Thermoleptolyngbya sichuanensis A183: one gene and its partner. The protein of the gene in region 1 binds, or shares a complex with, the protein of each later gene. Links are inferred from orthologs where the notes say so. Each region holds a gene or a part of one and is shown on either strand. Other genes may lie near its edges.

What was found. Proteins that work in one complex are often made in the same cells at the same time.
Region 2: the proteins of tsaE (region 1) and tsaD are in contact, whole or in part, in a crystal structure (PDB 6N9A), measured with the Thermotoga maritima proteins. The link is inferred for Thermoleptolyngbya sichuanensis A183 from one-to-one orthologs. Residues at the interface, in WP_004082108.1 of Thermotoga maritima: Leu37, Gly38, Lys46, Lys57, Val59, Lys60, Ser61, Thr63, Phe64, Thr65, Leu66, Met67, Val69, Pro71, Tyr82, Arg83, Leu84, Asp86, Asp88, Phe89, Asp93, Ile128, Asp130, Glu131, Arg134; in WP_004082750.1 of Thermotoga maritima: Cys10, Asp11, Arg49, His50, Leu82, Gly84, Gly135, Gly136, Glu154, Thr155, Leu156, Asp157, Asp158, Ser159, Glu162, Asp165, Lys166, Arg169, Leu170, Tyr175, Lys213, Thr214, Leu217, Tyr218, Gln221, Arg222, Asn324.

Annotation. Positions count from the first base shown.
Region 1 is NZ_CP053661.1:2,395,811-2,399,327, forward strand. The notes cover bases 355-3,207. They hold tsaE (tRNA (adenosine(37)-N6)-threonylcarbamoyltransferase complex ATPase subunit type 1 TsaE), read right to left. Parts: upstream 2,092-3,207; coding sequence 1,618-2,091; downstream 355-1,617. Other genes in these bases: HPC62_RS10060 (hypothetical protein), read right to left, coding at 355-406; HPC62_RS10070 (DNA polymerase III subunit gamma/tau), read left to right, coding at 2,356-3,207. In the rest of the region: HPC62_RS10055 (glycoside hydrolase 100 family protein), read right to left, coding at 1-87; more of HPC62_RS10060, read right to left, coding at 263-354; more of HPC62_RS10070, read left to right, coding at 3,208-3,517. UniProt on the Escherichia coli protein: Required for the formation of a threonylcarbamoyl group on adenosine at position 37 (t(6)A37) in tRNAs that read codons beginning with adenine.
Region 2 is NZ_CP053661.1:4,724,781-4,728,111, forward strand. What follows is about bases 1-2,999. They hold tsaD (tRNA (adenosine(37)-N6)-threonylcarbamoyltransferase complex transferase subunit TsaD), read right to left. Parts: upstream 2,035-2,999; coding sequence 967-2,034; downstream 1-966. Other genes in these bases: hemH (ferrochelatase), read left to right, coding at 1-251; HPC62_RS19555 (HD domain-containing protein), read left to right, coding at 269-955; HPC62_RS19565 (Photosystem I reaction center subunit III), read left to right, coding at 2,350-2,835; psaJ (photosystem I reaction center subunit IX), read left to right, coding at 2,943-2,999. Also shown: more of psaJ, read left to right, coding at 3,000-3,065.

The sequences.
Region 1 (3,517 bases):
GGTGCCGACGGGGCGATCGCCGTAATACACAATCGACCGCTCCAGGAGTTGCCAGGCTTCTGTTACAAGATTTGTCGTAGTCTTCATTGCCTAACCTGTAAGTGGCTTAAACAAGGATTTAGAAGGGTGAACTCAGTAAACGATGCAGATCATTAACTAGCCAGTTAACTGAAAAAGATGCAGAGCCAAGACCAGTCCCGGAAGCGCGGAGGACGCGCCCTGAACCTCAGTTCCTCAGGTTCTACCGGCTCTTCTACAGGCTCTAAATGTGGGCAGGGTTGAGGGGATTGAGGCGCTTTTTCCATTCCACAGGAATTTGATCACCAAAAGCATCCCCCGACGTGCCTAGCCAGATGCAGTGAGGCGTGGCCCATTTCCGGGCGATCGCCCCCAAAGCATTCAGCAAAAGCAGTCTTGCCTGACCCTCCGAACTCGAATCTCGCCCAACTCCTGTCCCAAGCAGACAGACCCGGTGATCCAAAAGTTCAGAAACAGCAAGCTGCCGGGGCGCTTGTAAACTGTAAACAAACAACCCTTTGGCTTTGGAGCGCTATAAAAGCAACGAGATTTCCAGGAGCGACAGGCGAATGTTAGATGTTTGCGAAAACACGTTTGGGAAAACGTGCTTACGAAAACATAAACCTACGGAAGCACGCCCTTGTGAAAAGGAACACATCCCCATTAGAAATGTGCGCCCCTAAAAACGTGTTCCGCCAGGAAAGAAGCTGGCCTCAGATTTCAGCAGTGCCGAAAAGCCTATAACAAAGGACGATTCTGTAGCCGCGCAGTGGATCTACAAAAACGACCATTCGATTTAGCTTGAAGGCGGTTGCCTCAGTCAGCAACTCTACAGCGTTTAACGTGCCCTAGCAATTGGTAAAGGGCTTCAAGATTTTTGGTCTGAAAGCGTGACGCGGCTCATTGCTACCCAACTCTCCGTTGACAGAAACAGCCTTGAGAGAATTCAGAGAATTCTTCGAAGTCTGCTTCTGGACACTGGGCGATCGCGCAATATGCCTTGCACTGCTATCAAACCCACCTTCAGCAAAGGGCTAACCCTGGCAGGTTATTGCCAAAGCTTGACCCCATACTGAACCAACGCTACTGACCTGGCAAACTCGAACACTGCAATCGCTCTTTTGCGGCGATCTTAGCGTCAACTTTACAGAGATAGCATAAGTAAGTTTTCTTAGGAGCCGAGAGATGCACCCGAAACCGTGGTCTAGAAGTATGCCAGCGTCAAGATGGACAGGCTGAAACTCACACATAGCGCCAGTTCAGACCGCCATTCAGATGCCCACACAGACTCCGTTGGCGCACAGGCTTAGTGAATCACTCCACCCATTCCCCATTTCCCCCTTTGAGAACCCGATAGACATCGGCCAAACGGCGGATATATCGAACTCGTCATCCCCAAAAGGGCAAACTAGGAATCATCAGGCGAAGTGCATCGTAGGGTTTTCCCTGAGAAAAGCCCTACGCAAAATTCCGATATATCTAAAGTAATATTTTAGTAGCCCTTTTGACTGAATGAAGCGCTAAGGTCACAAAACCAATACAAAACTGGAACCTTCTATAAAAGCTTTATCCATCTGTCATGGAGTCTGGACGTATGGCTCAAGCAAATTGCGCTGGTAGATTTCCCAGGTAGGCCGCCCAGTTAAATTCTCCAGCAGAAGTGAGGCGGGCCCGCCGTTTGGCGGAGGCCGAGGTCTGGAGCGCCAGATGGAGACTTGGCGTAGGCACAGCAATCAGGCGCTCGGCCCATTCAATGGCAACAATGCCTAGTGGCAAATCTTGCCCCGCCCAATACTGGTCTAGATACAGCGCTTCTGTTTCCGCTGGCTCCAGTCGATACAGATCCATGTGATAGAGCGGGATGCGCCCCTCGGTATATTCGTTCACGAGGGTAAACGTGGGGCTGACGATGGGGTCTGAAATGCCTAAACCAAGCCCAATGCCCTGGACGAGCGTGGTTTTGCCTGCGCCGAGGTCGCCTTCCAACAGCAAAATGCTACCCGCTGGGAGCGATCGCCCCAAAAGCTCTCCCAAGCGCTGGGTAGCGGCAGCATCGGGCAGGTCGAGGGTCAAAGGCAACAGTTGAGCAGACATGGTGAACCGCAGCGGCTATAAATACAGCAGGAAATATTACGGCAAGAAATATTACGGCAAGAAATATTAGGAACTTCAGGATTTGCTAGCGCCTGCAACCCATTATGCGAGGTACAGGTCAACATGGATTCTCCGCCTTGCGGCGGCTCTAGAACTCAGACTGTTTAGAACTCAGACTGTTCAGAACTCAGACTGTTTAGATCAGACTCCTTAGAATAGTAAGAGCGTTCACCCCTTGCCGCCGTGACCTACGAACCGCTGCACCACAAATATCGTCCCCAGACCTTTTCGGAACTGGTGGGCCAGGAGGCGATCGCCGCCACGCTGACCAACGCCCTGCGTCAGCAAAAGATCGCCCCGGCGTACCTGTTCACTGGGGCACGCGGCACAGGCAAAACCTCCAGCGCCCGGATTTTGGCAAAATCGCTGAACTGCCTGCAAGCCGGGCAGCCCACCGAAAAGCCCTGCGGTCAGTGTGAGGTCTGCCGCATGGTGGCTCAGGGCACTGCGCTAGACGTGATCGAAATCGATGCCGCCAGCAATACAGGCGTAGACAACATTCGTGAACTGATTGAGCGGGCCCAGTTTGCCCCAGTCCAGTGTCGCTACAAGGTGTATGTTGTCGATGAATGTCATATGCTCAGCAATGCGGCGTTTAATGCTCTGCTGAAGACGCTGGAGGAGCCGCCGCCCCATGTGGTGTTTGTGTTGGCGACGACCGACCCACAGCGGGTGCTGCCGACGATTATTTCGCGCTGCCAGCGGTTTGACTTTCGCCGTATTCCGCTGGAGGCAATGGTGACGCATCTGGGGGCGATCGCCCGCGCCGAGTCTATCCCCATCACGCCAGAGGCGCTGCATCTGGTGGCGCAAATCTCCCAGGGCGGGCTGCGCGATGCGGAGAGCTTACTCGACCAGCTCAGCCTGCTAGAGGGCGAAATCTCCACGGAAAAAGTGTGGGATCTGGTCGGTGCTGTGCCAGAGCGGGATTTGCTGGATCTGGTGAGGGCGATCGCCGCTGACCAGCCCGCCCCCGTCCTCGACAGCGCCCGCCGCCTAATGGATCGGGGACGGGAACCGCTTGTCGTGCTGCAAAACCTGACCAGTTTCTACCGCGACCTGCTGATTGCCAAAACCGCGCCCAGCCGCAGCGACCTGGTTGCCATCACGCCCAACACCTGGGCAGAAATGTGCGAGTTTGTCGCATCGCTGCCCATCGAGATGCTGCAACAGGGGCAGCAGCGCTTGCAGGAAAACGAGCCGCGCCTGCGCCAGAGCAGCCAGCCGCGCCTGTGGCTTGAAGTCGCGCTGATGGGACTGCTGCCGTCGGCGGTGTCGCTGCCGTCGGCGGGAAGCATAGTGCCCAAGGTCATCGCTGCGCCTGCCCCCGCACCTGCCCCCGCGC
Region 2 (3,331 bases), 2.3 Mb from region 1 along the record:
ACACCCATCCGGTCTTCATCAACGACCTGGCCGAGATGGTGGTAGACGCGCTGAATTCTCCCAATCTGACCCTGGATCAGATTGCCCGCCCCGCCGAAACCACCAAGATCTACCCACCGGAGCGCTGGGAGTGGGGCATGACGACGGCGGCGGAGGTCTGGAACGGACGGCTGGCGATGCTGGGTTTCTTGGCGCTGCTGGTGGAGCTAATCAGCGGCCACGGCCCGCTGCACTCGCTGGGGCTGCTGTAGCTTTAAGGCGCTCAGCCGTGCAAAATTGGCGATGCAATCTCTTCTCTGAGTTCGACCTTGCGCCGACTCGCCTCGCACAGCAGATTCAGTTTGTTCTAGAAATCGACAAGCTGAAGGGCGTGCTGCGCCAGACCTTGCTAACTGATGCCTCGCGCCGTGAAAATAGCGCCGAACACTCCTGGCATCTGGCGCTGATGGCGATCGCCCTGGCAGAATACGCACCCGCCTCCATCGACCTATCGCGGGTGGTGCAAATGCTGCTGCTGCACGACCTGGTAGAAATCGACGCAGGCAATACCTTTGCGTTTGACATCCAGGCCAATCAGGACAAAGCTGAGCGGGAACAAGCCGCCGCCGATCGCCTGTTTGGTCTTCTGCCGCCCGACTTGGGGCAACCCCTCCGCGCCTGCTGGGAAGAATTTGAGGCGGCGGAGACCGTGGATGCCCAGTTCGCCCACGCCCTCGATCGCTTCCAGCCGTTTTTGCACAACCTGCAAACCGAGGGCGGCACTTGGCGGCTGCATGGCATAACGTGCGATCGCGTCTTGGGGCGAATGCAGCCTGTGAAGCAGGGCGCTCCCGCACTCTGGCCGATTGTGGAGGCTTTAATCCACCAGGCGGTTGCAGCAGGCTACTTGCTGCCAGACCCAGACACCACTCCTCCCTCTGACAGATCGTACCCCGACAGATTACATCCTGACTAATCACATCCTGACTAATCGCCCCCCGACAGATCGCCCCCCGACTGATAGAGCGACATCACCTGCGACAGCGGCAAGCGAGACTGTACGCCCAGCGTCAGCGGCGAGGTGTGCCCGTGCTTCAGGTGGTCGGCAGCGGCGCAGGCGATCATGGCGGCGTTGTCGGTGCAAAACTTGAGCGGCGGAAACAGGACGCGCAGATTTTCGCGCTCGGCGGCCTCCTGGAGGCGGAACCGCAGGCCGCTGTTGGCCGCCACACCCCCGCCAACGGCGATCGCCCCCAGTCCATAATCTTTGGCGCAGGCGATCGCCCGTTTGGTGAGCGATCGCGCCACCGTGTCTTGAAAGCTGGCGGCCAGGTCAGCCACGGGCAGCGGTTCAGACGATTCCTGCAAACTTTGGGTCAGCCGCAGCATCGCCGTCTTTAGGCCGCTAAAGCTGGAATCGTAGGGATGATAGCCGCCCTCTGGCAGAGAAATTTTGCCGTCTGGCAGCACAAACGCCATCGGATTGCCGTCTTTTGCCAGACGGTCGATTACGGGGCCGCCCGGATAGCCCAGCCCCATCAGCCGCGCTACCTTGTCAAAGGCTTCTCCGGCGGCATCGTCGCGGGTTTCGCCCAGCGTTTCATACTGGCCGCAACCTTTGACGTAAATTAGACTCGTGTGCCCACCCGACACCAGCAGACAAAGAAACGGCGGCTCTAGCTCTGGTTCGCTGAGATAGGAAGCGTAGATATGGCCTTCGAGATGATGCACACCGAGAAATGGCTTATGGTGCAGCATGGCCAGCGTTTTAGCAGCCGTCAGCCCCACCAGCAGCGCCCCCACTAGCCCCGGCGCACAGGTCGCCGCTACGCCGTCAATCCCTGCCCAGCCCAGCCCACTATCGGTCAACGTCTGGGCGATCGCCCAGTTCATTGCCTCTAAGTGCTGCCGCGAGGCCACCTCCGGCACCACGCCGCCATACTGCTGGTGAACCTGGATTTGCGACGACACCACATTGCTTAACAGGTGGCGATCGCGCACCACCGCCACAGCCGTTTCATCACAACTTGTCTCTAACGCTAAAACCGTCGGCATCTCAAGCTTGGTTCCTAACTCGAATACTCAACTTCCCGCCCAACCTCAAATCCAACCTCAAATGTAGAGTTCTTTGAACTTTTGTAGCGCCTGTACCCGCTTCAAGCTAATATCAAAAGTCGTCAAGAGCTAATCCTATCAAGGCTTCTGGCAATTGCCAGCGATTTTCCTTGAGCGCTTGTCAATTTTCTAAAAGCTTAACGTGGTCACGCTTCGCTTGCGGAGTATGATCGCTCCAAAGCGTGAATGCTGTTCTAAAAGCATCTTAATTGTTTGTAATAAGTCGTTGCATTTTGTAACAAGGGAAGCAATTCCATGCGCAAGTTGTTTGCTCAGCTATTTGCCCTCGTATTGGCGGTTTCCTTGTGGGGAGGGTTTGCAGCCCCCGCCTCCGCCTATAACCTGACTCCCTGCGCCGATTCGCCAGCGTTTCAGGCGCGTGCTGCCAAGGCTGTCACTGCCCAAGTCAAAGCCCGATTCCAGTCCTATTCCTCCGTCCTGTGCGGCGAAGACGGCCTGCCCCATCTAATCGTAGACGGCAGCCTCTCCCATGCGGGCGAGTTTCTCATTCCTAGCATTTTGTTCCTCTATATTGCCGGGTGGATTGGCTGGGTCGGTCGCGCCTACGTGATTTCGGTGCGTGGCGACAAAGAGCCTGAAATGGCTGAAATCATCATCGACGTGCCCCGCGCGGTGAAATTCATGACGACCGGGCTGCTGTGGCCGCTGGCTGCGGTGCAGGAGTTTACCACGGGTAAGCTAACTGCCCCCGACAACGAAATCACGGTGTCTCCTCGCTAGGCGCTTTCGCCTTGGTGCGGCCCGCGCATTTCGCGTTTTTACAGGATTTCAACCAAGTTTTCAACAGTCTCTCAAGCTAACGTCTCTCACGTTTCGGAGCATTGTTCATGCAGTATTTCTTGAAGTACCTCTCGACGGCCCCCGTGCTGGCAACGATCTGGATGTTCATCACGGCTGGCATCCTGATTGAGTTCAACCGCTTCTTCCCGGATCTGCTGTTCCACCCCTAGTGCGGATCTTGAGTAGAGGCCTGTGGCGCTCGATCGTTCCAGGCCTTGCTTTCGACCCGTTTGCTACTGCGGCTCGTGCGATCGCACAAAGGCTAAACCGCCCAAGATCACCCGCAGGGAACCCAACGTTGAGGCCGCTTTCTGCTGAGGAAGCGGTCTTCGTTTTTATCTGTTGCGGTAAAATCTGCATTACATCCCTGCTAATCGGCTGCGTTGCTTTGATGAGTCGTATCTAGAGTCCGCTTGCATGGCTGCACCACTGTCTT